Regions from separate parts of the Clostridium sardiniense genome, predicted to be linked through region 4. Evidence: riboswitches for the same ligand, from Rfam matches in the RefSeq annotation. Region 4 holds a riboswitch; each other region holds the start of a gene.
What was found. Region 4 has a riboswitch for lysine ahead of K5V21_RS02880 (amino acid permease). Riboswitches for the same ligand answer to the same signal wherever they lie in the genome.
Positions count from the first base shown of each region.

Region 1: it holds a riboswitch for lysine, as region 4 does, so the genes downstream of both, K5V21_RS11125 (Na+/H+ antiporter NhaC family protein) here and K5V21_RS02880 (amino acid permease) in region 4, are expected to answer to the same signal.
Region 2: it holds a riboswitch for lysine, as region 4 does, so the genes downstream of both, K5V21_RS05665 (APC family permease) here and K5V21_RS02880 (amino acid permease) in region 4, are expected to answer to the same signal.
Region 3: it holds a riboswitch for lysine, as region 4 does, so the genes downstream of both, lysA (diaminopimelate decarboxylase) here and K5V21_RS02880 (amino acid permease) in region 4, are expected to answer to the same signal.

Region 1 is NZ_JAIKTU010000008.1:132,474-140,794, reverse strand. Features, by position in the region: gene K5V21_RS11135 (aminopeptidase P family protein) at 1-851, opposite strand, end outside; gene K5V21_RS11130 (Hsp20 family protein) at 953-1,507, opposite strand; gene K5V21_RS11125 (Na+/H+ antiporter NhaC family protein) at 1,644-3,356, opposite strand; lysine riboswitch at 3,476-3,649, opposite strand; gene K5V21_RS11120 (aminopeptidase P family protein) at 3,734-4,984, opposite strand; gene K5V21_RS11115 (ACT domain-containing protein) at 5,003-5,443, opposite strand; gene K5V21_RS11110 (dicarboxylate/amino acid:cation symporter) at 5,685-6,842, shown strand; gene K5V21_RS11105 (hypothetical protein) at 6,956-7,783, opposite strand; gene K5V21_RS11100 (putative ABC transporter permease subunit) at 8,066-8,321, opposite strand, start outside.
Region 2 is NZ_JAIKTU010000004.1:119,223-127,543, forward strand. Features, by position in the region: gene K5V21_RS05645 (threonine/serine exporter family protein) at 73-837, shown strand; gene K5V21_RS05650 (threonine/serine exporter family protein) at 839-1,321, shown strand; gene K5V21_RS05655 (glycosyltransferase family 2 protein) at 1,343-2,368, opposite strand; gene K5V21_RS05660 (AbgT family transporter) at 2,546-4,084, opposite strand; gene K5V21_RS05665 (APC family permease) at 4,435-5,760, opposite strand; lysine riboswitch at 5,841-6,013, opposite strand; gene K5V21_RS05670 (APC family permease) at 6,422-8,251, shown strand; gene K5V21_RS05675 (flavodoxin family protein) at 8,305-8,321, opposite strand, start outside.
Region 3 is NZ_JAIKTU010000001.1:24,783-33,103, forward strand. Features, by position in the region: gene K5V21_RS00140 (hypothetical protein) at 1-131, opposite strand, end outside; gene K5V21_RS00145 (DUF1576 domain-containing protein) at 121-1,374, opposite strand; gene K5V21_RS00150 (hydrolase) at 1,539-2,219, shown strand; lysine riboswitch at 2,321-2,489, shown strand; gene lysA (diaminopimelate decarboxylase) at 2,639-3,934, shown strand; gene lepB (signal peptidase I) at 3,967-4,473, shown strand; gene K5V21_RS00165 (DUF3006 domain-containing protein) at 5,097-5,318, shown strand; gene lepB (signal peptidase I) at 5,396-5,941, shown strand; gene ftsH (ATP-dependent zinc metalloprotease FtsH) at 5,972-8,011, shown strand; gene K5V21_RS00180 (HelD family protein) at 8,039-8,321, shown strand, end outside.
Region 4 is NZ_JAIKTU010000002.1:233,040-241,360, reverse strand. Features, by position in the region: gene K5V21_RS02905 (hypothetical protein) at 1-372, shown strand, start outside; gene K5V21_RS02900 (DegV family protein) at 776-1,621, shown strand; gene K5V21_RS02895 (putative ABC transporter permease) at 1,809-2,612, shown strand; gene K5V21_RS02890 (putative ABC transporter permease) at 2,678-3,463, shown strand; gene trmB (tRNA (guanosine(46)-N7)-methyltransferase TrmB) at 3,541-4,194, shown strand; lysine riboswitch at 4,544-4,717, shown strand; gene K5V21_RS02880 (amino acid permease) at 4,823-6,313, shown strand; gene deoD (purine-nucleoside phosphorylase) at 6,446-7,162, shown strand; gene K5V21_RS02870 (thioredoxin family protein) at 7,284-7,763, shown strand; gene K5V21_RS02865 (hypothetical protein) at 7,838-8,321, shown strand, end outside.

The DNA of each region.
Region 1 (8,321 bases), on a different contig from region 4:
TTTTCATTTACATTAGTATATATAAATGAACTTATCTTATTTGGATCTATTAATACACTTCCTTTAATATCATTAACATCCCCTTTTATATCATCATATTCTTTTAATATTACGCCTTCTTCATTAAGCTTATTTCTTACATCATCTAACACTTTAGAATTATCAACATAAAGAATCGCTTCATCTTCCTTAATTAATGCATAGCCTATTACAACTGGATTACATTCGACATCATTTCCTCTAATATTATAAACCCATGCTATATCATCTAATGAAGCTATTATATAATTTGACACTCCTAAGCTTTTCATCTTCTCTCTAACTTCGCTAACCTTCTCTTTTGTACTCTTCCCACAGTACTTAATATCATGTATAAATATCTTCTCCATAGGTAGCTTAGGTCTATCTATCCATACATCATTTAATAAATCATAATCACTCTCTATCTTTATTGATTTTTTATGTTCTATATTTTTAAATTGCTTATAGTCAGTTACTGAGAACACCTTTCCATCAAAAGCTAGCACTTCATCAGAATTCATATTATCCATAAGCCATTCTTGTAAACTTGGCCATCCAGGTATTCTCATTTTAAATAATTCTATATTAGAACCTTTAAGTTCTTTTTCAGCCTGAATAAAATATCTTCCATCAGTCCAAAGTATAGCTTTATCTAGCCCCACTAATAAAGTACCTGCTGACCCTGTAAACCCTGACATATATTCCCTTCCTCTATAGTGCTCACATACATATTCACTTTGATGAGCATCACCACTTGGAATAATATAATAGTCTATTCCTCTTTTTTTCATTAGACTTCTTAATGACTCTATTCTCTTTAATATATCCATAATATTGCCCCCTTTTTCTTATACTATATTTTCCCATATACATACTTTTATATCAAGCTTATCCAAAACAAAAAAATCTGAGAATGCAAAGCATCTCAGATTTATTCTTCTTCGTAATCAACAACATCAATAATATTATCTTCATTCTCTGTTAAGTTATCATTCTTATTTCCCACTATTTCTTTCCTATACTTAGGAAGTTCTAGCCTTAATCTATAATTCTTGTATGAAGCTCTAAGCTTTGTAGCATCAGCATTAGGTACAAAGAATTCTCTACTAAATTCATCTCCAAATTGCATTACCATCATGGCCATATTACATCCGTTAGAAAATACTTGTTTTCTTTTAACATTTAAATATATATAGTTATCTTTATAATCTATTTTTATATCTTGTCTATCTATTCCTGGAAATTCTCCTTCTATTAAGTATTTATCGTTTTCGTCTCTTATATTAACTTTTATTATACTATCCCCATTATTATAACCTCCATTGAATCCTTCACTAAAAGTCTCATTAACCTCTTCCAAAAAATTCGAATTAAATAAGCTATTAACTATTCCATCAATTAAATCAGTATTGTTTATAACCGCATTAAATGTTTGAGTAAATATATTAGTCAGGTCATTCCCACCATTCATAATATTTCTATTCATTATACGTCTCCTAATATAAATTTTTCCTCTATATAAGTTATTATATTTACACATATGATGACACAAATAATTTATAAATTATAAATAAATCCCACAGGCTTTACTTCCGTGGGATTCTATATTATTAAAAATAATTTTATTCTACATTATCAACAGGTTTTCCTATAAACCTTACTGCCACTGTAAGTACTAATATAGCAACTGGTAAGATAATATACACTGGTATATTTAATCCTGCTGGAATGTACCCAAGTAAAATCGTCGCTCCTCCAACAAATAATGCATACCACATTTGTGTCTTAACGTGTTCTATGTGATCACATCCCGCTCCCATGGATGATAAAATGGTTGTATCTGATATAGGTGAGCAATGATCTCCAAAGATCGCTCCAGTAAGTACAGCACTTGTACTTATTACGATATACCCCATTTCTGGTGATATTGAATGTGCAAGAGGTATTGCAAGTGGCATAAGTATTCCCATTGTTCCATACGCAGTTCCAGTTGCAAATGATATTACTGCACCTAGAATAAATATAATACTTGGAAGTAAGAAAACTGGTATTGAATCTGAAAGTAATGTAACTAAGTATTTAGCTGTGCCTAAATCTTTTATTACTGAACTTAATGACCAAGCAAGTAAAAGTATTACACCAGTGATTATAAGACCTTTCATTCCATCAATCCATACATCTATGGCTTCTGAAATTGTAAATATCTTTTTGCAAACAGCCATTAATATAGCAACTATTGATGCAAATACTGCTGATTGGAAAAGTGCTGTTGATGCATCTGCTGCACTAAATGCTTGCTGAATAGCTTGGAATGAAAATGGTGAATTAGTAAGTACTCCTTGAAGAGCTACATCATTTCCTGCCATTATTGATGAATATCCACTATAGTAAAAGCTTACAAGCGCTGAAATTATTAATGTTCCAATTGGAATTATTGCATTCCATACACTTAGCTTTACCCCTGCTTTAACTTCCATCTCTTCATTTACAGTTATGCTTTCAAGCTCTGCTTTTTTATCTTTAATTCCTTTTCTTGCTCTAATCTCTGCTTTTCTCATAGGTCCAAAATCTCTAAGCATAAGTGTTGTAATTACAACAAAAGCAAGTATTAATATATTATAAAATCTAAATGGTATAGTGTCTAAAAACACTCCAAAAGCATCTACCTCTACTCCTATTTGAGTAAATGAATCATTTATAAGTCCAACTTCAAGCCCAATCCACGTTGATATAATAGCAAGTCCAGCAATTGGAGCTGCTGTAGCATCTATTATAAAAGCTAGTCTCTCTCTTGAGACTTTTAATTTATCTGCGACAGGTTTCATTATAGGTCCAACAATTAGTGAATTTGCATAATCATCAAAAAATACTAATAATCCTAAGAACCAAGTTGTCATTTGAGCGCTTCTTGGCGTCTTAGCTCTCTTAGCTAATGCCTCTGCTATGGCTCTTGCCCCACCCATCTTAGAAACTAGATTTATAACACCACCTATAGCTAATACTTGAAGTATAATTCCAGCATTCCAAGGATCTGCAAGTGAATTTAGAACCCTTTGGATAAAGTCTAGAAATGCTTGAATTAATGACGTAAATGCATTATTATCTACTATTTGAAGCATAAAGCACCCCGCTAATGCCCCAACGAATAACGAAATAACAACATTTTTAGTTATAAATGCTAATACAATTGCAACTAATGGTGGAATTATCGTCCAGATACCAAATTTATCTGCATTTATAGTTCCAGGATCAACCTCTGCTGCAAAAGCAACTGTTGACATACTCATCATTAAGATGAATGTTAATAAAAATACTAAATAACTTCTTTTTTTCATGATTGAATCCCCCTCAAAATAATTTTTGTGAATATTAGAGGCCCATCATTTATTGCTCTTTAATGCAAAAAAGAACCTTGAGATAACACTCAAGGTTCTACTATATACGTAAAAATCCGTTGAATGATAGCTCACCACAATATAATTGTGACAGTCTTATGCATATTCTACATAAGCCCAGGATTATAGCATTAAAGCATTAGCTATATCCTTCGGCGACATCTCCTTTTCTATCATCTCTAAGTGCTTACCTCAATGATAGTACTCTTAAATATCGCGCCTCTACCTCTTCTCATTATTCACTTATTAAATTAATGCTATTATACATTATTTTCAAATTATTGTCAATAATTTATTAATACTTTATCTTTATTTTATTAACATCTGCTCATGAATGCTTCTATATCTTCTACACTCTTAATCATATCTCTAGTAAGAACCTCGTGTCCACCATCTGTTATTAATACATCATCTTCTATTCTTACTCCTATTCCTTCTTCAGCTATATATATTCCAGGTTCTACTGTATATACCATACCTGCTTCTAGAGTAGTATTTCTTCCTGGATTTTCAACATCATGAGTATCTAGTCCAAGACTATGACCTATACTATGCCAGTAGTATTTTGATACATCTTTCCTATCCTCTATAAGACCAAGTTTTATGCATTCTTCAGCAATCCAATCCCTTGACTTCTTATTAATATCTAAGAAGTTCACACCTGATTTTAATTCATCTATTACTCTTTCATTAACTCTTAAAACAGCCTCATATACTTCCTTTTGTCTAGCTGTAAATTTTCCGTTTACAGGGAAGGTTCTTGAAATATCCCCATTATAATAATTAACTTGTGCTCCTAAATCAAATAATATTAAATCTCCATCCTTAGCCTCTGAATCATTATCTACATAATGAAGAATTGTGGCATTTTTACCTGCTGCTGCAATAGTCTTAAATGCATAATCACGCACTCCCCTTCTCTTACATTCAAATTCAAAGTACGCTTCAAGCTCATATTCTTTCATACCTGGTTTTATATTTCTCATTATTGATTTAACGCCTTTAATTGTTATATCAATAGCTTTTTGCATTTCTATTACTTCTCCAGGACTCTTTACTAATCTTAAAGGAGCTAATATAGGAAATATATTTTTTATAGTTACTTGTGAATATCTATTCTTTAATTCATTGCAGAAAGTATTGCTTACTGAAGGAAGGCTATTAAAACCATCTCTTTCTAAGTCTAAGTATATAGTTTTTTCTACACTCTCATTTAAAATTTTATTCAAATAACCCTTAAACTCTCCTAAGTATAAAACTTCTTCAATCTTATTTATTTCATATACTTCTTCTTTTCTTATAGTTTTGCCTAGCCATTTTTCTTTTTCTTCATCAATTTCCTTTATAAACATCTTTGCAGTTATACTTCCATTACTCTTTTCCATGACAAGTATATGATCTTCTTCATCTATTCCTGTTAAGTAATAAAAATTTCTATTTGGTGTAAAATCATATTTTTCATCTGCTGTTTTCTTTGGTGCATTACCAGCAAAAAGAATTACTAAATCATTATCCTCTAGCTTTTCTGCTAACCTTTTCCTATTTAATTCAAATACTTCGTTTTTCATATTGATCCCTCCAAATGTTTATTCAACAGCTAATACCCTAACCTTTATTACTCCATCTATTTCACTCATTTTATATAAAAACCTTTTAACATCGCCTTTTATCTTAGAAACATCTAGAGTTATAGTAACATTAGCTGTCATGTTTATTGGTATATCTTGATTTATTGTTAATATATTTAGTTTTCTAGTTGCAATAAAGTCTAATACCTTTGATAATACTCCTGATTCATGAGAAAGCAATAGTACAATTGTTATTTTTTTGCTATTAACTCCTTCAGCCATTGGGTAAACGGCATCTTTATATTTATAATAAGTACTTCTACTTATACCAACCTTCTTTACCCCTTCTGAAATATCCTTGACCTTTCCTGTGTGTAATAATTCTTTTACTTCAATAACCTTATAAAATACGTTTGGTAATACATTCTCATTAACTATGTAGAATTTTTCTTCTGACATATATATCGTCCCCCTGTACTTTTAAAAACAAATCCCACAATCTGTTTTTTAGTATAATTTAATTTATGCTTATTACTCTAATTTATAGGCATATTATCTCCTAATATACATATAATTATTGTTATTCTTCTTTTTATTCTTATTTCCTCCTTATATTATACTTTTATGTTAAATAAATAGACATCTTTTCTATATTCTTATAATATCATATAAAATACACTTGTCCATAGGAGGAATACATATGAAAAAATTAGGTTTAATTCCTAAGCTTATAATAGCAATTATATTAGGTTTATTAATTGGAAACTTTATGCCCGAAGGATTTATAAGAGTATTAGCTACTTTTAATTCCTTATTCGGTAATTTTCTTGGATTTATAATTCCACTTATCATATTAGGATTTGTGGTTTGTGGTATCGCAGACCTTGGTGGCTCTGCTGGTAAAATGCTTGGATTTACAACATTATTAGCTTATGGATCAACTCTTTTATCAGGATTCTTTGCTTTTTTTGTTTCTTCAAATATTTTTCCAAAGTTTATTACTGCGGCTGAATCTTTTAGTGCAAGTAATCCAGAAAAAGGACTTCTACCATCTCTATTTATAGTTGATATGCCACCTATAATGCCTGTTATGACAGCTTTACTTTTAGCTTTTCTTTTAGGGCTTGGTATATCATCATTAAAAAAAGGTCGTACTCTTTATAATATGGCTTTAGAATTTCAAGAAATAGTTCAAAAAGTTATTAAAGTAATTATTATTCCATTAATCCCATTACATATCTTAGGGATATTTGCAAATATGACATATACAGGCGAAGTTCAAACTATCTTCTCTGTATTTTGGAAGGTATTTTTAATTATACTAGCTATTCAATTCTGTATAATACTATTCCAATTTTTAATAGCTGGTGCTGCTAGTAAAAAGAACATTTTTGTTCTCCTAAAAAATCAGGTTGCTGGTTATTTAACTGCTCTTGGTACTCAATCATCAGCTGCAACTATACCTGTGAATCTTGATGTTGCTGAAAAAAATGGTGTATCAAAAGGTGTTAGAGAATTTGTTGTTCCACTTTGTGCAACTATTCACTTATCAGGTAGTACTATAACTCTTACTTGCTGTTCAATAGCAGTAATGCTTCTAAACGGTATGAATTTTACTTTTCCTCAATTTGCTGGATTTATAGCAATGCTTGGTATAACTATGGTTGCTGCCCCTGGTGTTCCTGGAGGTGCAGTTATGGCAGCACTTGGAGTGCTTCAAGCTAATTTAGGTTTTAGTGAAGCACAGCTTGCTTTAATGATAGCACTATATATAACACAAGATAGCTTCGGAACTGCTTGTAATGTATCAGGAGATAATGCAATTGCACTAATAGTCGATAGATTTAAATTTAAGTAGAGTAAAACAGTATCAATATTTAATATTGATACTGTTTTTCTATATTAATATATATTTTTGTATTTCTTTATAAGTTAATATAATTTATGAAAAATAAAGCTTTATTATTACATCTAGTTAACAATAATTTTTGACTTAAAAATTATTTCTTCATGTGGATTAACATTACTAATTGGATTTATAGTCCTTACTATATATAAATCGTATTGTCCTCTCTCTTTTGGGAGATTAAATTTAAATGTATCTTGTAATACATCTTTATTTCTTTTAAATATCTTGCCCCACTTTCCATCTATCTTTACAAGCTTATTATCTATAAATACCTTATACCCATAGTTATCTCCTTTAAATCTCTCTTCATCTAATTTTACCTTAAAAGAGTATTCTGTCTCTTCTCCTCTATATCCTACAATATCATAATTGAATTTACTATTAGCATCATTTAACCTATCATATTTTATTTTTCTTATGCCCATATCTATATTTTCATAATTACTATACCCATATATTCCAAATACAGTATCATCACCTTTTGCTATGAAACTTAATACACCATCACCTATATTATCTGTTTCTATTTCTACTATATTTTGTCCATTTCTTATATCAATATTATACTCATATCTAAACCCTTCATTATTAAAATTAACGCTTATAGGCTCTCCGTTTAATAATGGCGTTATAGTAAATTCTCTCTCACCTGCCCCTTCATAAAATATTGATATATTTACCTTTCCAGAGTTAAATTCTTCATCACTAAAACTATATAAATCAGATTCACCCTCCCCATCTCTAACTAGTCCAAACCCGAAACCTCCCCCATAACTAGTATGTACTTGGCTAGTTGCATTAGCACTACTAGTTACATCTTTAATCATTAATGATAATGTGGCTGCCATAGCTAAAGTTGCAGTAAGTATTATAATCCCTCTCTTTTTCATCTCTAATCCCCCTAATACATCTTATTATAAATAGTTTATCATGAAATATATTTATATTATGTATAATTTTGTATGTATATTTCTAAAAAAAACCTTAGTATATTAACGTTATTATTCTATATTTTTACTATTTCTAATGCTTATAAAGTATATATGTATATAATATCTTATTATTTTTTTAGTAAATTAAATTTTATTAAAACAAAAGTAGAGATAGCTTAATTGCCATCTCTACTTTTATACTTTATCTTTTAATAAACTCAACAAGCATGGATTTATTCTCTAAATTTTATCATATACTTTAGGACCATTCTTCATCAACATCTTATATGCAATTATAGTAACTAATAATATTACAGCTACATTTAAAGCAAATATTAAATATATATTTACTATCTTAAATGCAAGCCATGTTAGTATTCCTCCAATAGGAATAAAGATTAAAAACATTATAAGAGGCTTAAAATTCTTATTAAATAAAGCCTTTTCATCCTCCCAGTTAAGTTTTGGAGAGCTATAATCCATATATACACCTATT
Region 2 (8,321 bases), on a different contig from region 4:
TTCTTTTAACATTATAATCTCTTTAATATATGATATAATACTCTTGGTAATTGATTTTGAGGTGGTGATATTTTGGATGTAAATAAATTACTTCATTTATCCACATATGCAGGTATTATAATGCTTCAAAGTGGAGCAGAAATATACAGAGTTGAGGAAACTATATGTAGAATATGTGAAGCATATGAAATTGATGAAGCAAATAGCTTTGTTACTCCAACTGGAATTATGGTATCTCTAAGCTATAACGATCAAACTTACTCTATAGTTAAAAGAGTAAATCTAAGAGGAATTGACTTACATAAGATTGAAAGAATAAATGATTTATCAAGAAGGATAGCTGCTTTTAAACCATCACTTGAGTCAATAGATAAAGAACTTAATGATATAAATAATACAGCAAGATATTCTATGCCTGTTACACTAATGTTTTCAGGACTCGCTGCTGGATTTTTTTCAATACTTTTTGGGGGAAACTTTAGGGATTTACTTGCAGCCTTTTTTATAGGTGGCTTTATAAAATATCTAGCCTCATTATTTACAAAAATGTCGTTAAATGAATTCTTTATAAACACTATTTGCGCTGGAGTATCTGCTGCATTTGCAATATTATTTTTAAATCTAGGTTTAATAAGGAATATAGATGAAACTATAATCGGAGCTATAATGATTTTGGTTCCTGGTCTTGCAATTACAAATGCTATACGTGATACTATAGCTGGCGATTACTTAGGTGGAATTATAAAGGCTAGTGAAGCTTTTATAGTTGCAATTGCAATAGCTGTAGGTACAGGTAGTGTCATAAGCTTCTGGCTTAAGGTTTTAGGAGGTGTTTAATATGACTATTGCCCTACAAACCATATATGCATTTATAGCGACTTTAGGATTTGGAATAATTTTTAATATCCATGGAAGAAACTTATTTTTTGCAGCAATCGGTGGAGGTATAAGCTGGTTTGTTTATGCCTTAGGACTTGAAGTTCATTTTTCAACTACAACAAACTTTTTCTTATCTGCAGTAGTTTTTAGTACTTATTCTGAAATACTTGCAAGAAAATTAAAGACCCCAGTTACTACTTTAGTTGCCTGTGCACTAATTCCTTTAGTTCCTGGTTCTGGAATGTATTATACTATGTATCAAGCTGTTACTGGAGATGTTATGCAATCCCTTGAACTTGGAATTAATACCTTAGCTAGTGCAGGAGCCTTAGCACTTGGGGTTATATTTGTGTCAACTATAACTAGACAATACTATAAAGTAAAACTTAAAAGTAAAGTAACGCTTAAAAAGTTTCAAAAAATTAAAAAGATTGAGAAATAATTTCTCAATCTTTTATTTATTCTAATCATCAATTAAAATCATATCAATACTACATAATTTTTCACTTAGCTCATCTATATCAATAATTTCATCAAATTCACTTGATGGATATTTTATATTAATTCTTGTATTAACATAATTATCTAATGCTTTTTTAGCTTTACCAAACTCACAAAGTTCAATTCTCAGAAGACACTCCATAAAATATAGATCTCTAAAATCATCATATTTTTTAGTATAAGTTTTTAAAAATCCTTCTTCCTCCTTATACATTTTTAGTTGATGAAGAGCTTTGCTTCTATTTATTATAAGTCTTGGTATCAACTCTACTATATCTTTATTTTTTTCTTCTTTAATTTTTGTTATAGCTTCATCATAGTTTTCTAAAGCATTCTTGAAATTTCCAATCTTTCCAAATTCATTGCCCAGTCTAAAAAAGTAATATATATCTTTTTTTTCATCTTCATAATTTTCAAGTATTAAAATATTCCTTTTACTCTTATTATCAACATCTACTAAATTCTTATCATTTCCATAATGAAAAATTTGAGTATCACTAAATGATAAGGCATCCTCACCATATTTTTTTATAATACTATCTTTAACAGTCTCTTGTATTTTCCCTTTAAATCTTACGGCACTATCATTTCTAAAAAGTCTTATAGAATTATCTATGGATCTTCTTTTTCCATCTATGAATGAGACTACTCTAAGACTTATTCCCTTATCTTTTTTATTATCTTTTATATAATTAAAAATTCTTCTTTTCCCTTCATCATTTATTATCTCATCACAATCTAATACTAAAATCCATTCTCCCTTAGCTTTTTCTATAGATATATTTCGAGCATAGGAAAAATCATCTATCCATTTTTCTTTATATACTTTTCCTCCATATGATTTTACAATGTCCATACTTCTATCAGTGGATCCTGTATCTACAACTATTATCTCATCAACCATATCTTTAACACTTTCTAATGCATTTCCTATTGTTTTTTCCTCATCTTTACATATCATACAAAGACTAATTAAAGCCTTTTCCATAATAAAACCCCTCTCAATCTTTAATTTTGTATTACATCTAAAAAAGTTATGTAATATTACTCATATATTATAAAGATATTAATTGCCATGGTAATTTATGTTAAATTATTTTATGATTATAAAAAATAATATTCAGTAAAAAAGACTTCAGTTTAAATAAACTGAAGTCTTTTTTAGCTAAAACCCTAATGGAATTCCAAATGCAAAGAATCCAATTAATAGAATTGTCCAACATATTAAGAATCCAACTGAATATGGGAACATTAATCTGATCATATCTCCTAATGTATATTCCGGCTTATACTTTCTCATAAATACAAGTATTATTCCAGCATATGACATAAGTGGAGAAATAACATTTGTCGATGAATCTGCTAATCTATATGCAGCTGATACAAACTCTGGAGTTAAATTATTGTTAACTTGATATAACATTGGAATAAATATAGGTCCAAGTAACATCCACTTTGATGTTAGTCCACCAACAAATAGATTTATTATTGAAGTTATTATAATAAATCCTATTAAAAGAACTATTGGATATTTATCTATACCAAGTCCTTGAAGGAATGATGCTCCTAAATATGTTATATAAGTTCCAATATTTGAATAACTAAGTAGTGCTAAGAAATTATATGAGAAGAATGTTAAGACTAAAACATATCCCATTCCACCCATTTGCTTTGACATAGCTCTTACTATGTCCATAGCATTATTAAACTTGCCTACCTTTCTACCATAGAATAATCCTGGCATAAAGAATAAGAATGTAATTATTAATATAACATTATCCATAAACGGATTAACTTTTGCTCCATCTTCTCCTATAAAAGGTGCTAATGGCCCAAAGTAAAGAATTGCAACTAAAACTAATCCTATTAAAAAACCAAATCCTGCAAATTTTAATCCTTTGTTTTCTTCAACCTTAACTGAGAAATCTGATAAGTCCATATCTTCTGGAACAACATACGTTTCTTTTTCTAATCTCGGTTTTATGAATTTAGCAGTAATAAAGTATCCAACCATTGATAACAAAACAGTTGATGCTACTATAAATATATAATGCATTGTAGCAGGATTTAATGCTTGTCCACTTTGTGATAAAAATGGAACACCTTGTCCCTCTGCAAATATCTTAGCATTATTACCAACTATAACATCAATTGGAGTTCCAGGTATTAAGTTAGCACTAAATCCAGCTGATACCCCAGCAAAAGCAGCTGCCATACCTATCAATGGATTTTTCTTTAATCCAACATATAATAGTCCAGCAAGTGGTATTAATATTATGTATCCAGCATCTGTTGCAATACTACTCATTATTCCTAAGAAAACTAAAACTACAGGTAAAAATTTATCTGATACTTTAAGTCCTATTTTCTTAATTAATGTAGTTAATAATCCTGACTCTTCTGCAAGTCCAACTCCAAGCATTACAATAAGTATTGTTCCTAAAACTCCGCCACCATAAGCAAGCCAGTTATTTAAAAGTGCATTATCAAATATCCATCTAAAATTTTCTGCTTGGAACATATTTTTTATTTCATAAGCAACTGTTCCACCATCTGCACCTAAAGTTTCAAATTTTATTCCACCCATGAATATAGTTGCAGTAATTACTATTGCATATAATACCATGAATATTATTACTGGATCTGGTATCTTTTTCCCAACCTTTTCAATAAAAGACCCTTTTTGTTTTTTCCCTTCTTTCATTTCTAAACCCCTTTTCCTTGTTTATTATTTAGACATATTATTATTAATTTATTCATAATTTCTTTTTAATTATATCATCTTTATTTCTATATTTGAAATTTAAAGTATTTTTTACCTCTTCTTTATGACTTTCTTCGTAAATTCAATATTTTTCCTCGATTAATTAACATTTTATTAAAATTACTTCAACTTTATTATCAATTCATTATCAGACTTATTTTGTTACATATCTATTTTTCGCACATTCTTTATTTTTTGTATCTATATGGCGGACATATTTTTCATAAAAAAAATACCTCTTTATTCTTTTTAGAATAAAAAGGTATTTATAATTTCTTAAAAATAATATCTTAATTGTTATTAATTTTATTTTTATGATAATTATATATATAAAATGGAACCCCTATAAGCATTAATATAAAGCCCCACATTACAGTTTCTGCACCTGATCCATATATTGTCCATATTGAATATATAAAAGCTAAAATTGGAACTATAGCTTTTGTTATGAAAATCTTAAAGTTAAATTCTTTTGCACCTTTAAACATTAACATTATTTCTGCTGCTGATGTTAAAAGATATATTGGTAAAAACGAAAGTGTTGCAAGTATAGTTATAAATGTAAATGCTGAAACCATGCTCTTTTGGAAATTCATAATTAATAATATATTTACTAATATTGATCCCACTATTAAAGCATTTGCAGGAGTACCATATTTAGGATGAAGTTTTCCAAAAAATTTAGGGAATACTCCATCTTCTCCAGCTGCAAAAGCAACACGTGCAGTTGAAAGAAGCCATCCTATAGTTGTTCCAAGTATACATATAACTACTGCAATTGTAATTGGTTTACCAATTGAACTACCTAAAATCTTGCTTAATATATCAGTAAGAGGCGCTTGGCTATTTGCAAGTTCTCCGTTTGGCATAGCACCCATGCTCGCTACACTAATTAACATATAAATTACAGCTGCTATTATCATTCCATAAATTGTACTTTTCTTAACATTTTGCTCTGGATTCTCTATTTCTCCAGCAGTAACAGTTGCACTTTCAAGTCCTACAAAAGCCCAAAGTGTTGATGTTGCCGCAAGTGAAATTGTTGAAAATCCTTTTCCATCTGGAATTAAAGGCATAATATTTGCTACATCAAAGTTTAGGAAAGCTACTATTATAAATATAGCAAAGAATGCAATTTTAAATACAGTTGCTATAGTTTGAAGTTTTCCAGCCTTTTTAACCCCAATAATATTTATTATAGTAAAAAACCATAAAATAGCACTTGTATATATTATTGAAATAAATGGGTCCCGTAGTGCTGGAATAACTGCTGAACTATAGCTTGAAAGTGCTACAATTATAGCTGCATTTCCAATCCATGAACCATTCCAATAAAGCCATGCACTTAAAAATCCTGTAAATTCTCCAAATGCTATTTTTGTATATTGATATGCTCCACCTGTCGTTGGATACTTTGATCCAAGATTTGCAAAAGATATCGCTATTAATATTGATCCAGCTGATGTTATAATCCAAGCAATTATTGTTGCAAGTGGTCCTGAAAGTTGTGCTAATGTTGCAGGAAGCATGAATACACCAGATCCAATCATATTACCACAAACAAGCATGGTGGCCATAAATAGACTAATCTCTTTTTTTAAGTTTCTTTCTTCCAATTTGTCCCCTCCCAATTTTAGAGTAAAAAAATAAGCCCAAAAGAGCTACTGTCTTTGAGCTTGTATATATTCACTACAAACGCAAAGATAGCTCACCACAATTTCTTATGGCAGTTTTACACATATTCTATGTAAACCCAGTATATAATCTCAAAGCATTAATTATATACTTCGGCAACAATACCTTTTATATTAACTCAAAGTGCTTTCCTCATTAATATTACTTATTATTATTGCGACCTCTATCTTACCCGATTCATTATATTATGACATTGTAATTTTAGACAAAATTTCAGAAAATGTCAAATAATTTTTAAGTCTATCAAATCCCTGTAGTTATCATATTCTAAAAGTTTTCATTAATTTATAAATTCCTAATGATCAAATTAATATATTCCATAATTCAACTTACATTTCCTTGATACTTTGTTTATTTTTATTATTTTCCAATTCTATAATTTTATTTCAATATATAATAAATTAATTATCTCTTATGATTTTTTCTTTAACTTTATAAATTGAATATATAATTCTATTTATTTTAAACTGGATTTTATTTTTAAAAATTTCACACTTATTTAATGTAGGGGTAGCGAATGTTAATAGCTAGTTCAATAATAGCACTTATAATCGTAACAAATTGTTTTTTAGAGGTGTACTTATGAATATTTCACAAATTTTAATTGGGAAACCATTAATGACAAAAGATTTAAAAAATCAGACATTTAATACATTATGGGGATTGCCTATATTATCAAGTGATGCAATATCATCTGTAGCATATGCTGGAGGTGCAATACTTGGAGTATTATTGCCAGTAACGGGCTTATTAGCCTTTAAATATATGCTATTTGTTACAATTGCCATAATACTATTAATGTTCTTTTTAATTTGCTCATATAAGCAAGTTATTGATTGCTACCCTGCTGGTGGCGGTGCTTATATGGTTGCCAAAGATAACTTTGGTACAAAGACTAGTTTACTTGCAGCATCAGCATTAATAGTCGACTATATTTTAACTGTAGCCGTTAGTGGTACTGCAAGTACGGATGCTATAACATCAGCTTTTCCCTCACTTTATAACTATAGAGTGTTAATAACACTAGGACTTATACTTTTTTTAACTATAGGTAATTTAAGAGGGATACGAGAAGCATCAAAGCTTTTTGGTGTACCTACATATCTTTTTGCAATAGCAATACTTTTTATGATTGTTGTAGGTATATATAAAGTACATGTTTTAGGATTTACTCCTAAACCACTATATAGCTTGCCAAGCTTTTCAAAGAATTTAACAATTTTAATATTTTTAAAGGCCTTTGCTTCTGGATGCACTGCCCTTACTGGTATTGAAGCCGTAAGTAATGCTGTTCCAGCATTTAAAGCGCCTTCACAAAAACATGCAAAGCATGTACTTTATTTATTAGGGCTTTTAGTATTTTTAATTTTAGGTGGATTATCCTACCTATCAACAATATATTATGCTATACCAAATCCTGAACAAACACAGATATCACAAATAGCTATTCAAATATTTGGTCATAATATATTTTACTATATAATACAGTTTACAACTGCAATAATATTACTTATGGCTGCAAATACTGCCTTTTCAGGACTACCATTATTATTATCAATAGTTTCAAGGGATGGATTTGCTCCAAGACAATTAAGTAAAATCGGAAGAAGACTTGGTTACTCAAATGGAATCATCTTGCTGTCAGTAGTTTCAATACTATTAGTAATTATTTTTAATGGAGATTTATCTTTACTACTTCCACTTTATGCAATTGGAGTATTTATTTCATTTACAATTGCTCAAAGTGGTATGTTAGTTAAATGGTTTAAAGGAAGACCTAAAGGATGGAGGCATAAAGCTTTAGTAAATGGTCTAGGACTTATTGTAAGTGCTATTACTTTAATTATAATAACAGTTTCTAAATTTCTTGAAGGTGCTTGGATTATTTGCATAATAATTCCTATTATAGTCTTTATAATGTATAGAATAAAAAAATACTATGATGTAACTTATTCTGAACTTAAGATAAATGAAGGAGAAACTCTTAAAACCTATGAATCAGATATTACAAATTATAGGGTTGTTTTACTTATTGATTCTTTAAATAAAAGTTTTGTTAAATGCTATAATTATGCTAAGTCAATATCTTCAGATATAACAATTCTTCATATATCTACAAATGAAGATAAAACGAAGAAGCTTATTGATGATTTTAAAAAATTTGGATTTAAAAATGAAATTACAGTATTATCATCACCTTATAGAGAAATACGTAATCCAATTATTAAATATATAGATCAAATGTGCAAGGACTTATCAAGTGATGAGAAAGTCTTAGTTGTGTTACCTCAACTAGTTTCCCCTAAAATTCATGATAACTTCCTTCATAATCAAATTACTCTAATACTTAGAGCATCTTTATTAACTAGAAAAAGTGTTGCACTAGCAACAATACCTTATATAATTAAATAAAAAATAGCCATAGAGATATAAATATCTTTATGGCTATTTTTTATTTTAAAAACTTAAAATAATTCCTTAA
Region 3 (8,321 bases), on a different contig from region 4:
GCATCTATAGTTATATTAGATGTATTATCTATATTTTTTACATTAACAGTTATGTCTTCTGCTAAAAAGTGATAGCAAAAGGACATTAATTCATTTATTATCCTAAGATTTTTTTCAATTTTAAATTTCATCCTTACGAACCTCTCTTTTAAATGTAGTAATAATAGGTATTAAAATCATAGCTACAAATCCACCGGCTAAACCATTATTATAAAGATTTAGACCACCATGTAAGTACCCCACATTTGTAACTAATGCTACATGAAGTATTCCTGAAATTATACCAATCTTCCAGCCAAATTTACCGCCTATAGGAGCTAAACAGGTACTAAAAAGTATTGCAAGTAATATTCCAGGGTCAGATATGGAATAGATACTTATAAACCCTCCAAGAGTTGCACCAATCATAACAGGTATTATGTTTCTTATATGTTTACCAAAGCATCCAAAACCTATTATGGTAAATATTCCTCCAAGGGTTGGACCATTTAGATCTCCACCTATAAGTAGTAAATAGAATGTAGCAAATAGACCTACTATTCCCATATTAATATAAGCGGTCTCTCCAAAAAGTAGGTAAAAGTCTGACACAAGTTTACCAGATTGTTTACTTATCCTTTTTAAATTATTTTTTGTATTTCTTCCATAATAAAGGCCAATACCAATTAAATAAAGGCATATTATTATCATAAATACAAGAAAGAATTCATTATTACCTTTATTCCAAATTAATTGAGTCTTAAAGTCAATGCCTATTGATCTAAATAAAGACATTAATAGAGTTGCCAGTAGTCCACATGCAAAACCTATATTGTATAAATTATATCCAGCATGGGAAGATATACAGTGTGTTGCTATAGGAGTTAAAACAAATCCTATAAAAACACCAATAATTGAACCAAAAAATAATCCTAAGATTGGGTTATCTGAAGTAAAGCTAAGCTGACTAACTGTTGGTGCAAGGGTTGTGGATAATAGCATAACTAATGTGTAATTAAGTAGTGGTTGTTTTTGATATCTTGCAAAAAGATAAACACCAAACATAACAGGCCATATGTTTAAAATATTTTTTCCAAAGAAAGAAAAGCCAGTCATAAGCCATAAAGCCATTATTGTTGAACCATTTGGTTTTATACCTACAAGAACTAATATAAAGATGCTTATTATACTAGTTAGTGCTGCATTAACTAAGGTAGCTCCTATGCCACCAATCTCTACATAATCAGTAATTAATATGTCAGGGGTTAAGAGAATTTTCTTCAAACCATTAAAGATCTCATGGGGTGAATTAATAATAAAGGCTGTAACTATAAAAAATAAATAAATAACCAATAAAATTTTATATGGTAAGAAGAGTTTTTTCTTTCCAATCACAGTCTTTTCACCTCGTTTTATTCTATTATTTGTAAATATTATATTACAAAACTAGTCATATTAGCTAGAAAAATAATTAAAATATTACTATATAATATTTCCACAAAGGAAAGTTGGATATATAATATAGTGTAAAGTTAATACATAATTTTGGAGGGATAATAATGAATAAGGATAATGAAAGGTATGTACCTGAGATTTTAGGGACTTTGAGAAATCATATAATTGAAGCACCAGCAATTATAAGGAAGTGTAGTGGAATAAAAATATTTGGGAAGAGAGTTAAGTCTATAATGTTTTCCACAGATGTTGCAATGATAAAGAATACAAATGCAGACGCAATAATGGCAGTATATCCTTTTACCCCCCAGCCTAAAATCACTGAAGCCATAATAACAGCTGCGGATGTTCCCGTATTTTGTGGAGTTGGTGGGGGAATAACTCAAGGTAGAAGGGTTGTAAACTTAGCATTAGATGCAGAATTTAAAGGAGCAATAGGAATAGTTGTAAATGCTCCAACTTCAAATAGCATAGTGAAGAGAATAAGAAAGACAATAGATATACCGGTAGTTGTAACTGTTGTTTCAGAAGATACAGATATAGAAGAAAGATTAAATGCAGGAGCAACTATATTAAATGTATCAGGTGGAAAAGATACACCTAAAATAATAAGAAGGATAAGAGAAGAATATCCATTAATACCTATAATAGCAACAGGTGGGCCAACACAAGAAAGTATTCAAGAGACAATAGAAGCAGGCGCAAATGCAATAAGTTATACACCACCATCATCAGCGGAAATAATGGGGGATTTAATGGATGTTTACAGAGAAAGAAAATTATAGAAAAAATTAGAAAAAGTTTCAAAAAAGTATTGTAAATTAATAAAAATATGGTATCATAATTAGTACAAGTTGTATAAAATATAATATAAAATTGAAGACAAACCTAGGGTAGAGGTGCCAAGATTAAGAGTAATCTTTAGGAGTTTTGCAGACTATGATAAAAGATGAAAGGAAGATTGGCCGAAGTGTAATTATTAGCAAAGGTAATTATGCTGGGGGTGTATATAATATATGCATCACTGTCACATATCGTGGAGAGCTACAAGGATTAAAAAGTTACAATGATTATTTCACCTATTGCATCTTAGCAGTAAGTAATATTCTTATACGTAATAATAGACCTTATAACCACACGCTATTACCCGTCACAGTTTAATCTGTGGCGTTTTGTTTTACTTAAATAGAGTGGAGGAATCATTATGAAACTATTTGGTAATATGAAAACAGAAGAGAATACATTGGTAATTGGAGGCGTAAAAACAACAAAATTAGTAGAGGAGTTTGGAACACCTCTATATGTTATGGATGAACAATTGTTAAGAGATAATTGTAAGAAGTATATTACTTCTTTTAAATGTAAAGAAAGAGGAAATAAAGTAGCATATGCAGGCAAGGCTTTCTTAACTCTTGCAATGTGTAAATTAATTGAAGAAGAAGGACTTTGTTTGGATGTAGTATCAGGGGGAGAACTTTATACTGCATACAAAGCAAATTTTCCGTTAGATAGAGTATTATTTCATGGAAATAATAAAACATTAGAAGAAATTGAAATGGGTGTACAATTAGGAGTGGGAACATTCGTAGTTGATAATTTATTTGAAATAGAACAACTAAATCAAATGGCAAAGAATTATGGGAGATCACAAAATATTTATCTTAGAATAACTCCAGGGATAGAAGCACATACTCATGAGTATATTAAAACTGGTCAGATAGATTCAAAATTTGGGTTTGCACCAGTTGGAGATAATATAATAAATGCAATAAAAAGAGCGATAAAACTAGAAAATGTAAATCTATGTGGGTTACATTGTCATATAGGATCTCAGATATTTGAGCTAACGCCATATGAAGATGCTGCTGAAATAATGCTTAATTTAATTAAGAGAATACAAGATGAAACAGGATATTTAATTGGAGAGTTAGATTTAGGTGGTGGATTTGGAATTTACTATAGCAAGGAAGATAAGCCTAGAGAAACAAATGAATATTGCGGTGCTATATTAGATAAAGTTGATGCAGTATGTAAGGAAATTAATTTAGAATCTCCAACACTTGTAATTGAACCAGGGCGTTCAATTGCAGGGAATGCAGGAACTACATTATATACAATAGGATCAATAAAGAATATTCCATCAATAAGAAAGTATGTATCAGTGGATGGAGGTATGACAGATAATATTAGACCAGCGCTTTATAAAGCAAGATATGAATGTATTGTTGCAAATAGAGTTATATATGATTCAAAAGAAAAGGTAACAATATCAGGAAAATGTTGTGAATCAGGAGATATATTATTAAATGCTATAAAGATACCATCAGTTTTAAGTGGTGACTTATTAGCAATGATGTCAACAGGAGCTTATGGATATTCAATGTCTAACAACTATAATAAAATACCAAAACCAGCAGTTGTTATGGTTAAAGATGGAGAAGCAAGAGTTATATGTAAAAGAGAGAGCTATGAGGATATAATAAAGAATGAAGTAATATAAAAAATTAACTAAAGGGTATAAAGAGGGGAAGTATGGATAATAAATTTATAAGAGAGTGGTTACCTCCTATAATTGTGGCTGTTTTACTGGCTATAATGATAAACAAATTCTTAATATTTAAAGTAGATGTTCCTACAGGTTCTATGGAACCTACTATAAATATAGGAGATAAATTCTTAGTAACTAGGGTATATAATTTTGAAAATCTAAAAAGAGGAGATATTATAGTCTTTAAAAATAATGAGAAGAATCAAGTTATGGTAAAAAGACTTATAGGAGTTCCAGGAGATGAGATAGATATTCAAGGTGAAAAATTATATATTAATGGAGATGAGATTAAAGAAGACTATGTAAAATATCCAGATAAATACTTTGGAAAATTTAAAGTTCCAGAAGGTAAATACTTTTTCTTAGGGGATAATAGGGCAAATTCTGGAGATTCAAGAGAGTGGAAAGAGCCATATATTGATGAAAATGATATAAAAGGAAAAGTTCAAATAAGGGTATATCCTATTAAGAATTTTGGAAGTATAAAGTAGTATATTTAGAATTTATATCTAAATAAAAGAGGAGATTATATAGTCTTCTCTTTTATTTATTGATTTGGATTATTAAATTTGGACAGAATCATAAATAAGTTAAAAGTAGAGTGTTCTAGAGATATATTGAAGATTAAAAACTTTAATCTATGTATTATCATATCTTAAATTTAATCAGCATAATTTAAACCTATAAATAATATTAAGATAACTATAAAAACAAATATCCATAATACCCTATATATTTCACACAATACTATAAATATCTGCTGAACTTATAAAAATTATTTTTATTACCAAGTTTATATTGATAACAAACAATAAAACTAACTGTTTTAAGGGTTATTATATATTATATTATATATATATTGAAATTATATATATAATAGGGTAAAATGAAAAATAAATTATCTTAAATGTATAATTTTCATACAAAATTCATATAAGTTTATTCTAAAAATAATATATATTAGAATAATTTCTAAATTTACACATATGACACATAAAGCTTAACTAACTTTATAATAAATTTAAATCTCCTGAAAGAAAATTGACAAAAAAATATGATATAATTAATGATAATATCAAGTTTTAGAAAGGTTAAAGAGGGCGATAATATATTTATGAAAGACGCATATATAGTGGATAGAAAAGAAGGCGAATATTATATTTTGGAATCTCCAAGTGGAGATATGATTAATGTTCATGAAAGTGAAGTCCATATGTCACCAAAAGATGGAGATGTATTATATAAAAAAGAAAATAAATACTATTATAGTAAAGAAATGACCAAGCAACGTAAGAATGATATTAAAGAGTTAATGAAAGGAATATGGGTGGAATAATGATCGAAGATCCAAATACATCACAAGATCAGAAGATAGAAGAAGAAAAAAATGATGTAAAGATAACTGACTATACAATGAAAAGATCCGATAGAGGAAAGAAACAAGTTAAAGAAAAGAAGAAGAATTTCTTTTTTGATTGGATTGTACCAGTTTTTATAGCAGTAGTTCTTGCTATATTGATAAATAATTTTTTAATCTTCAAGGTATATATCCCAAGTTCCTCAATGGTACCAACTTTAAAGGTTGGAGATCGACTTTTGGTAACTAGGGTTTATAATCCAGAAAAGTTACATAGGGGTGATATAGTTGTATTTGACTCTGATGAGCTTAATGAAACTGTAATAAAAAGACTTATAGGACTTCCAGGGGATTCAATCAAAATTGATGGAACAGCAGTCTATGTTAATGGGAAAAAGTTAGATGAACCATATGTAGAATATCCAATGGATTCATATGGAACTTATATAGTTCCGGAAGGTAAGTATTTTTTCTTAGGAGATAATAGAGCAAATTCTAATGATTCGCGTTTTTGGAAAAATCCTTATATAGATGGAAGTAAGATACAGGGGAAAGCCCAAATAAGGATTTATCCTTTTAATAACATAGGTTTTTTAGAGTAGAGAATTATACTAAAGAAAGAGGTGGATTAAATGGAACAGCAAAATAAAAAAAGAAATAAAGCTGGGATTATTTATTTTATAATAGCTCTAGCTATAATAATGTCTTTTAATTATGTTAGAGAAACATCTATGAATAAAGAGATTAGTTATACAGAGTTCCAGCAAATGGTTAAGGACAAACAAATTTCAAAAGTTATAATAACTAATGAGAATCTAATAATAACACCAAAGGATGATAATGAATTTAAAGGTAAAACTTTATATACTGCAAATATAAAAAATGATGATTTACTTAAAGAGTTAAATGCTTCAAATATTACTGTTACAGGACAAAATCCTAAACAATCACCAGTATTTGATTTATTACTTGTTTACGGATTACCAATACTTTTAATGTTCTTTGTATGGAGAATGTTATTCTCAAAGATGGCAGGTAAAATGGGTGGCGGAATGATGTCTATGGGCAAAAATAACGCCAAAGTTTACATGGAAGATGAAATTGGAGTTACTTTTAAGGATGTTGCAGGACAGGAAGAAGCTAAAGAATCACTAGAAGAGGTTATAGACTTCTTAAATGATCCAAGAAGATATACAGAAATAGGTGCTAAGCTTCCTAAAGGTGTCCTTTTAGTTGGACCTCCAGGAACAGGTAAAACATTACTTGCAAAGGCAGTAGCAGGAGAAGCAAAAGTGCCATTCTTCTCAATATCAGGTTCAAGCTTTGTTGAGATGTTTGTTGGTGCTGGTGCAAAAAGAGTTAGAGAATTATTTAAAGATGCTCAAGAAAAAGCTCCTTGTATCATATTTATAGATGAAATAGATGCCGTTGGTAAGAGTAGAGATAATCAATTACAAAGTAATGATGAAAGAGAGCAAACTCTTAATCAATTACTTTCAGAAATGGATGGATTCGACTCTTCAAAGGGTATAGTAATACTTGGTGCTACAAATAGACCTGAAATACTTGATAAAGCATTACTTAGACCAGGTAGATTTGATAGAAGAGTAATAGTTGATAGACCAGACTTCCCAGGAAGAGAAGCTATACTAAAAGTTCATGCTAAAGATATAAAACTTGGAGATGATGTAGATTTAGAAGAAATAGCAAAGAGTACTCCAGGAGCTGTCGGAGCTGATCTTGCAAACATAATGAATGAAGCAGCACTTAGAGCAGTTAGAGAAGGAAGAAAAGAAGTTATTCAAGCTGACTTAAGAGAAGCTGTTGAAGATATAATAGCAGGTAAAGAAAAGAAAGATAGAATTCTATCACCTAAAGAAAAGAAAGCTGTTGCTTTCCATGAAGTTGGGCATGCTTTAGTTGCAGCACTTTTAGATGGAGCAGATCCAGTTCATAAGATTACAATAGTTCCAAGAACAATGGGTGCACTTGGATATACTATGCAATTACCAGAAGAAGATAAATACTTAATTTCAAGAGAAGAGTTATTAAACCAAATTACAGTAATGCTTGGTGGAAGATCTGCTGAAGAGGAAGTATTTAATTTAGTTTCAACAGGAGCATCAAATGATATAGAAAGAGCAACGCAAACAGCTAGAAGTATGGTAACTGTTTATGGTATGTCAGATAAGTTTGATATGATGGCTCTTGAATCAATACAAAATAGATATTTAGATGGTAGAGCAGTAAGAAATTGTAGTGAAGAGACTTCAACTATGATAGATAATGAAGTTTTAAAAATTATAATAGAAGCTCATAAAAATGCTAGAAAGTTATTACATGATAATAGAGATCTTTTAGATGAGATATCAAATGTTCTTCTAGAAAAAGAAACAATCTTTGGTGATGAATTTATGGATATAGTATATAATAAATATCCAGAAATGAAAGTAAAAAAAGAAGAAGAAGAGAGAATAAAAGAAGAGGCTAGAAAAGAAGCTAAAATGCTTGCAGAAAGTAGAAAAGAAATTAAAAGGGAAGCTACTATTCTAAGTCTTGAAAAGATAGATGAAGATGGCGAAAGTGAAGCTGTAGTTACTAAAACTACGACAATAGACGAGAACAATGATGAGAGTTCTTCAAAAGAACAAGATGGTTCAGATAATCAATAATTTGAAAAAAAAGGAGATGTAGCGCGCTTGAATAATAACCTAGATTTCCTAATGGAAGAACAGCATTTAGAGAATACTTTAAAGACATTAAATGAAGAGATATTAAATTATATAGAGAAAAGAAAATATATAACAGAATATATCGTAGACTATAGAAAAAAGGTTATAGAAGAATACAGAGATGATGAAGATAGGGTATTAGAGTATTTTGATCATGAAGCTTATGTAAAAGAGGAAGCTTATAAAAATATTGATAAAAAGCTTAGAGAATATACTATTCTTAAGGAGTCACCTTATTTTGGAAGGATAG
Region 4 (8,321 bases):
GTTATTTTAATAAATAATAATGGGTATGAATTTGCAAGATTAAGTGAATTAAATGATGATACATTGAAAAATTACTCGGCAGCAGTAATAGCAATTGATTCAAGCTATGATAATTATGTAATTTTATGCAATGGTAAATTAACATTACAGGGGAATCTATATATTTCTCTATTAGAGGGTTCAGGAGAGAATCAATTTTTTATATATTCTACTGATTCAATACAGTTAGATAATGCAGAAATAAATAATAGAATAAGTTTAATTGCTGGAAATAGAATTACTATAGATAATTACTCAAACATTAAGGCTTATGAACAATTTACATATTCACAAAGTTCTATAAAAAATATACTGGAAAAGTTTACAAAATAGACTTAACTAATTAGTTAGGTCTATTTTTATAATATTTTTTATTTTAGATTAAGTAAACGTTTATTGTAAGCCTAGTTAATAGTTTGTTCAAATATAATTTTTATTGAAGATATATATGTATGATAGTATTAATTTATTGGAAGTGATGGCAATATTTTATCAGTAGAGTAGTTATTTTATAAAATAAAAATATAGCTGGAAATAAGAATATATAAGCTGTGGAAGGTTTTTTAAATTATAATATATTTTATAGTGTTTATTTAAAATAAATTTTTAATTTTGAACTGGAAAATATCCAATATGTATCAATATAAGACAAAAAACAACAAAAATACACTTAAATTATTGTTAAAGTGTGAATATTGTGATATTATTTTAAATAACAAAAGAGGAGGAATGATTTTTGAAGAAAATTGCGTTAATAGCTGATAGTAGCTGTGATTTAAGTTTAGCTACATTAAAAGAATATAATATTGAATTATTACCAATGAGAATAATATACAAGGATAAAGAATTTCTAGATAAAATTACAATCACTCCCAAGGAAATGTATGCAAATTTAGAGGAAGAAGTGCCAACTACATCACTTCCAGATTTAAAGTATACTGAAGATTTAATAGAGAGACTTAAAAATGAGGGTTATACTGATGCTATAGTAATAACTGTTTCAAGTAAGTTATCAGGAACATATAATAGTATAAGATTAATATGTGAAGCTCATCACGAATTGAACTTTCACTTTTTTGATACAAGAACATTAGGGTATCCTCAAGGAGTAATTGCTATAGAGACTGCAAAACTCATAAAAGAGGACAAACCTTTAGAAGAAATATTAAAGTCGCTTGAAGATATAAGAAAGCGTACTCACGGATATATAACTTTTGCAACTTTAGAGTATTTAAAAAAAGGTGGCAGAATAGGAAAAGTAGCTGGAACTATTGGTGAAATGTTACATTTAAAGCCAATAGTATCATCAAATGATGAGGGCGAACTATATAATTACATGAAAGCTAGAGGTAGAAAAAAAGCTATTTCAAAGATGAAAGAAATATTAGATGAATATCTAGCTAAAGGTAAATGTAGAGTGTGGATATTATCAGGTGATGCTGATGATGAAGCAAAGACCTTTTATGATTCAGTAAAAGATATGCCAAATATAACGGAAATATCATTAGAAGAAATTGGTGCTGCAATGGGGATTCATACAGGCCCAGGAGCACTTGGTATGGCTATACTTGAAGAAAGATAGAAAAAGGAGTATATAATATACTCCTTTTAATTTTTTTATACTTTCTTTAGATTTCTTAAATTTTCCTTTATTTTTGCTTCATTGTTTGAATTTGAGTACTAAAAAGTGTATTATAAAGAGAGTTCAAATTAAAGAAAATTTAACATAATTAACAATAAAACAAAAAAGGAGATTAGGAGATAGAGGTATGGCGTATTTAATTTTATATTTCACAGTTTATAGTGTCTTAGGGTGGATATGTGAATGTATATATTGCGCAGCTATAGATAAGGTATGGGTAAATAGAGGATTTTTAAATGGTCCTGTATGCCCAGTATATGGATTTGGTGCAATGTTAGTAATATGGTTATTAGATAGATTTAAAGGAAATATGTTATTGCTTTTTGTAATGGCAGTAATTATAACTACAGCAATAGAATATATTACTGCTGTTATATTAGAAAATGCATTTGACCTGAAATGGTGGGATTATTCAAACTATAAATTAAATTATAAGGGTCGTATTTGTGTATTAAATTCAGTTATATTTGGATTTTTATCATTATTTTTAATTAAAATTCTTAATCCATTTGTTATAGAGAAAATTTCATTAATACCAGATAAATATGTATTTATATCTGCTGCAATCATAATTATTATATTTATTGTAGATATAATTGCTACAGTTACTTCATTAGTTGATATGAATGAGATGCTTAGAAAAATTACACAAATTAATGTGGAATTAAAAAGTTTAGGGATTTCAATGGATAAATTTAATGATATTGAATTTAATAAAGTTTTTAATAAGCTTAAGATGACAGAAGATATTAAGAATTTCAAATTTAAATTTGAAGATACTTATAATAATTTCAAGAAAATGCAACTTAAATCAAGTATACAAAATAGATTAATGAGAGCATTCCCAGATATGAGATCCAACATATATGGGGAACAATTTAAAAAATTAAAAGATAGTATAGCTGACTATTGGAATAGAAAACAAAATTAACAGAATCATTAAACATAAATCATCTTCATAGGTATATAATTATATATAATGGAGGTGTTTTTATTTTGAGAGAAATTGTAATATATTTTACAATCTATAGTTTTTTAGGGTGGGTTGCTGAAACAATTTATTGTTTTATAATAGATAAGAAATTTACATATAGAGGCTTTTTATATGGTCCAGTTTGTCCTATATATGGATTTGGAGGAGTTATAGTAATTAAATTTCTTCATGGAATAGGTAATAGTCCAATTAAAGTATTTTTAGGAGGAATGATATTAGCATCTGTATTAGAATATATAACCTCTTATGTTCTTGAAAAATTATTTCATATGAAGTGGTGGGATTATTCTACTTATAAATTCAATATAAATGGTAGGGTTTGCCTAAAAAATTCTATATTCTTTGGAGTATTAGCTCTTTTTATAGTAGAAATCTTAGAACCTATGCTTAGAGATTCTGTAAGTAGTATACCATCAAGTATAATATATCCATTGTCAACTATTATAATTATAATATTTATTATAGATTTAACATTTACGGTAGCACACTTAATTCACTTAAAGGAGCATTTGGATAGACTTAAAAATATTAAGGGTGACTTAAAGGATCTAAATATAGAGTTTAAGCAATTTACAGAAGCTGAATTTGAAAAGATTAAGATGGAGATTGCTACTAGAAAAAATAGTGGACAAAATATAGATATGTTAAATAAGGTTATGATAAAATTAGATTCACTTAAAAATGAAGCAAAACAAAATAGAAGAGTTTTAAAAGCTTTCCCACATGCAAAGTACAATAAAGAACATATTCACTTTAAAGAACTTAAAAATCTTATAGATAATAAGTAATTTTAATTTCTATTGTTAATAATATTTAAAATATGTATAATAGGAATGATAATTATAAAAATGGAGTGAACATAAAGATGAGAATGAGAAGAAAGCCTTGGGCAAGACCAGAGTTAGAAGCATGTGACTTTTTCATAGTAGATCCAAAAGAATTAAAAGGAAAATGGAATAATTCTTATAAAAAGGAACAACCTATTTATTTAGAACTTGGATGCGGAAAAGGTACATTTATGGCAGTACATGCATCACACAATAAGAATATTAATTATATAGCTATAGATATAAAAGATGAAGTTTTAGTATTAGCAAAAAGAAATATAGAAAAAGCCTTTGAAGAGCTAGGAGAAAGTTTAGATAATGTTAAACTTATGGCACAGGAAATTTTATTAATTGATGAAATACTTGGAGAAGAAGATAGTATAGAAAGAATATATATTAATTTCTGCAATCCATGGCCAAAGGAGAGACATAAAAAGAGAAGGCTTACTCATACTAGACAATTAGAAAATTATAAAAAATTCCTTACAAGTAACGGTGAGATATGGTTTAAAACAGATGATGATGAGTTATTTGAAGAATCTTTAGAGTATTTTAAAGAGAGTGGATTAAATATAAAATATATAACATATGATCTTCACAATAGTGATTTTGAGGGAAATGTTAAAACAGAGCATGAAGAAATGTTTACTGCACAAGGAATAAAAACTAAGTTTTTAATAGCTACAAGATAAGAAAAAAACTACCTTAATTAAGGTAGTTTTTTTATATAATTACTAAATATTATAGCGATGAGCTTAAAAATAAAAGAGGGTTTTAGGAAAATAGAGGGACAAATAACATTTATTGTGGGTATATATGAATAATGAATGAACAAAGCTGAATTAAATAGTATCCATATAAAATATAATCTATAAATATATTTTAAAGTAAGTAAAATAGAGAGGATCATTCATTTATAATTAAGAAAAATAATAGTATGACATAAATTTATAATGTAAACAAAGTGAAAATAGGACAATAATAGTATTGAGTTTTAAAAAAAATTAGAACATAATTAAAAAAGAAAATAAAATGAATAATAATTGAGGTAGAGGTGCAAATTTAAATAGTACTATTAATGAGGTAAGCACAATGAATTAATAGGAAAGGTAAATTTGCCGAAGTATTCAACTGATGCTTTAAGGTTGTATTGCTGGTCTAATACATAATATGTACTAGATTGTCACAAATATTTTGTGGAGAGCTATCATTCAAAGGTCCTAATTAGTTTATATACGTATATTAATACGATTGACTTATTACCCTGAGTGATATTTTCCTCAGGGTTTTATTTTCGTTATAAACTAAGGAGGAATTTAAATGAGTGAAACAGAGAATGGTGAGTTAAAAAGAAGTCTTAAGGCAAGGCATTTAAATATGATTGCACTTGGTGGATCTATAGGTACAGGAATATTTCTTGCTATGGGAGATAGTATTCATGTAGCAGGGATTGGAGGATCTATAGTCGCATATGGAATAATTGGAATAATGGTATACTTCTTAATTACTAGTCTTGGAGAAATGGCAACGTATATGCCGATATCAGGTTCTTTTGGTGCATATGCATCTAAATTTATTGATCCAGCATTAGGATTTGCCCTTGGATGGAATTATTGGTATAACTGGGCAATAACAATTGCAACAGAGATGGTTGCGGGATCTCTTGTTATGAAATATTGGTTTCCGAATGTTCCAGGTATAATCTGGAGTAGTATTTTCTTAGTAGTAATAGTTGGATTAAACCTTTTATCTTCAAAGGCCTATGGAGAGTCTGAGTTTTGGTTTGCAGGAATTAAAGTTGTTACGGTTATTGTATTTATAGTTGTTGGAGTACTTATGATATTTGGTATTATGAATGGGGATACAGTTGGATTTAAGAATATATATGCAAATGGGGGGCCTTTTGTTGGAGGTTTTAAATCAATCTTTTCAATATTCTTAATTGCAGGATTCTCATTCCAAGGTACAGAACTTATTGGTATTGCTGCTGGAGAGTCAGAAAACCCAGAAAAGACAATTCCAAAAGCAGTACATACAATTTTTTGGAGAATACTTATATTTTATATAGGAACAATACTTGTTATTGGATTAATAATACCATCAGCACAAGCTGGAGTTAGCACAAGTCCATTTACTATGGTATTTGAAAAAGCAGGTATTGCAGGTGCAGCATCTCTTATGAATGCAGTTATATTAACATCAGTTTTATCAGCAGGTAACTCAGGAATGTATGCATCAAGTAGAATGTTATATGCTATGGCAAAGAGCGGAATGGCACCAAAGGTATTTTCAAAATTAAATAAAAGAGGTGTACCTACAAATGCTATAATATTAACTACAATTATTGCATCAGCTTGTTTCCTTACAGGACTTTATGCAGAAAGTACAGTCTATGTTTGGCTTGTGGCAGCATCAGGACTTGCAGGATTTATAGCTTGGCTTGGAATTGCAGCTTGTCACTATAGATTTAGAAAAGCTTATATATATCAAGGTAAAGATTTAAGTAATTTACCATACAAAGCTAAAATGTTTCCTATAGGTCCTATAATAGCACTATTACTTTGTGCTGTAGTTATTGTAGGTCAAGGCTTTTCTTATATTAAACCAGAAGGGATAGACTGGATGGGTATAATTTCATCTTATATAGGAATACCGCTATTTATAATTTTATGGGCTTGTTATAAGATAAAACATAAATCAAAAATAGTTAAGTTACAGGATGTAGATTTAGAGGTAGATACGCTGAAAAGAGATGTAACTAAAGAAGTTTGCGAAGAAAATGTGACTCAAAATATCTTAGAAGAAAATTAATATATTTTATATAAATAAATGAATCTCTCACTAAAATTTAGTGAGAGATTCATTATGAAATATCAGAAAAGGTTTTCAAATTATTATAAATGTGCTATAATAACAACAGAAAATCAAAGGAGGAATTGTTTTATGACACAATTAGTACCAACACCACATAATAACGCTAAATTAGGAGATATAGCAGAAACAGTGCTTCTACCAGGGGATCCATTAAGAGCTAAATATATAGCAGAAACTTTCTTAGAGAACCCTGTTCAATATAATACTGTAAGAGGAATGTATGGATATACAGGAACTTACAAAGGAAAGAGAATATCAGTGCAAGGAACTGGAATGGGAATTCCATCAATAGGAATATATACTTATGAATTAATACATTTTTATGGAGTTAAAAATCTTATAAGAATAGGTTCAGCAGGAGCTATTCAAGAAGATTTAAAATTACATGACGTTGTAATAGGAATGGGATCATGTACAGATTCAAACTTTGCAAGTCAGTTTAATTTACCAGGAACATTTGCACCAACTGCAAGTTATGAATTATTAGAAAAGGCAGTTAATTCAGCTAGAGATTTAAATGTAAATGTTAAAGTAGGAAATATATTATCAAGTGATGTATTCTACGGAGAAGAAGGATTAGATGGATTAAAGAAGTGGCAAAAGATGGGAGTGCTTGCTGTGGAAATGGAATCAGCAGGACTTTATATGAATGCTGCTAGAGCTGGTGTAAACGCTTTATGTATATTGACAATATCAGATTGTCCATTTACTGGTGAAGTAACAACAGCAGAAGAAAGACAACTTGCATTTACTAATATGATGAAAGTTGCATTAGAATTAGCATAGTATTTTATAAAGCTTGTATCAATTTTGATACAAGTTTTTTTGTATATAAAAATAAAAATTGTTGAAACTTAATATTGTGAGTGATATTCTTATTAATAATAAATTACAGGGTGGTGTTTATATGAACTTTAATGACGGAGTGGATTATAATAAATTTTTAGAAGAGGCAACTTCAGATCAAATGGAGATGATTAAAAAACAAGCAGGAGTTTCTAAAATTTGTGATTATGGGTTAGATAAACTAAAGAAAATAGATAAAGAAATTAAAGTTGCAGTATTTTCAGAAACTAGATGTGGAGATGCAGCAACTGCAATACCTATATTATTAGGACTTAAAGAATTAAATAAAAACATAAATATTAAATTCTTTAAGACTGAGAATTATAAAGAATTTTTAGAAAATAATTTAGGAGAGAGTAGAATACCAACTATATTAAAAGTTGATGATGAATTTAATATAATAGATAAGTATATAGAGTTTCCAAAATGTGTAAAAGATAGATTGGCAAATGAAGAAAAAGAAGATGTAGTTAGAGAATTTAGAAGCGGAAAGTATTCAGAAGAAATTCAAAAATCACTTATTCAATTAATATTAAAGTAACTAAAAGAAATGTAGCAAAAACAATTAACCCCCAATATATTATAGAGAGAATTAATATATAAAGGATAATATATATGAATGGTATGAATCCATTACTAAACATGCTATTTGGAGGCATGGGAAATCCAATGGGTGGAATGGGAAATCCAATGGGAGGCATGGGAAATCCAATGGGAGGACTTATGAATATGCTACTTGGTGGAATGAATCCAATGGGAGGTATGGGAAATCCAATGGGCGGTATGGGAAATAACATGCCACCTCAAATGAATAATATGCAAGGATCAAATATGCAAGGACAAAATCCATTAATGAATATGATGATGAATATGATGGGAAATATGAACGGTATGGGTAATCAGAATACTATGAATAATATGAATAGAAATATGAATCAAAACAATGGAAATCATAGATCAAATCATAGAAATTCAAATAGTAGGAATTCAAATAATATGAATAATAATAACATGAATCCAAATAACATGAACCCAAATAATATGAATTTAAACAATATTAATCCTAATAATATAAATCAAGAAGACATGAAGAGGATTA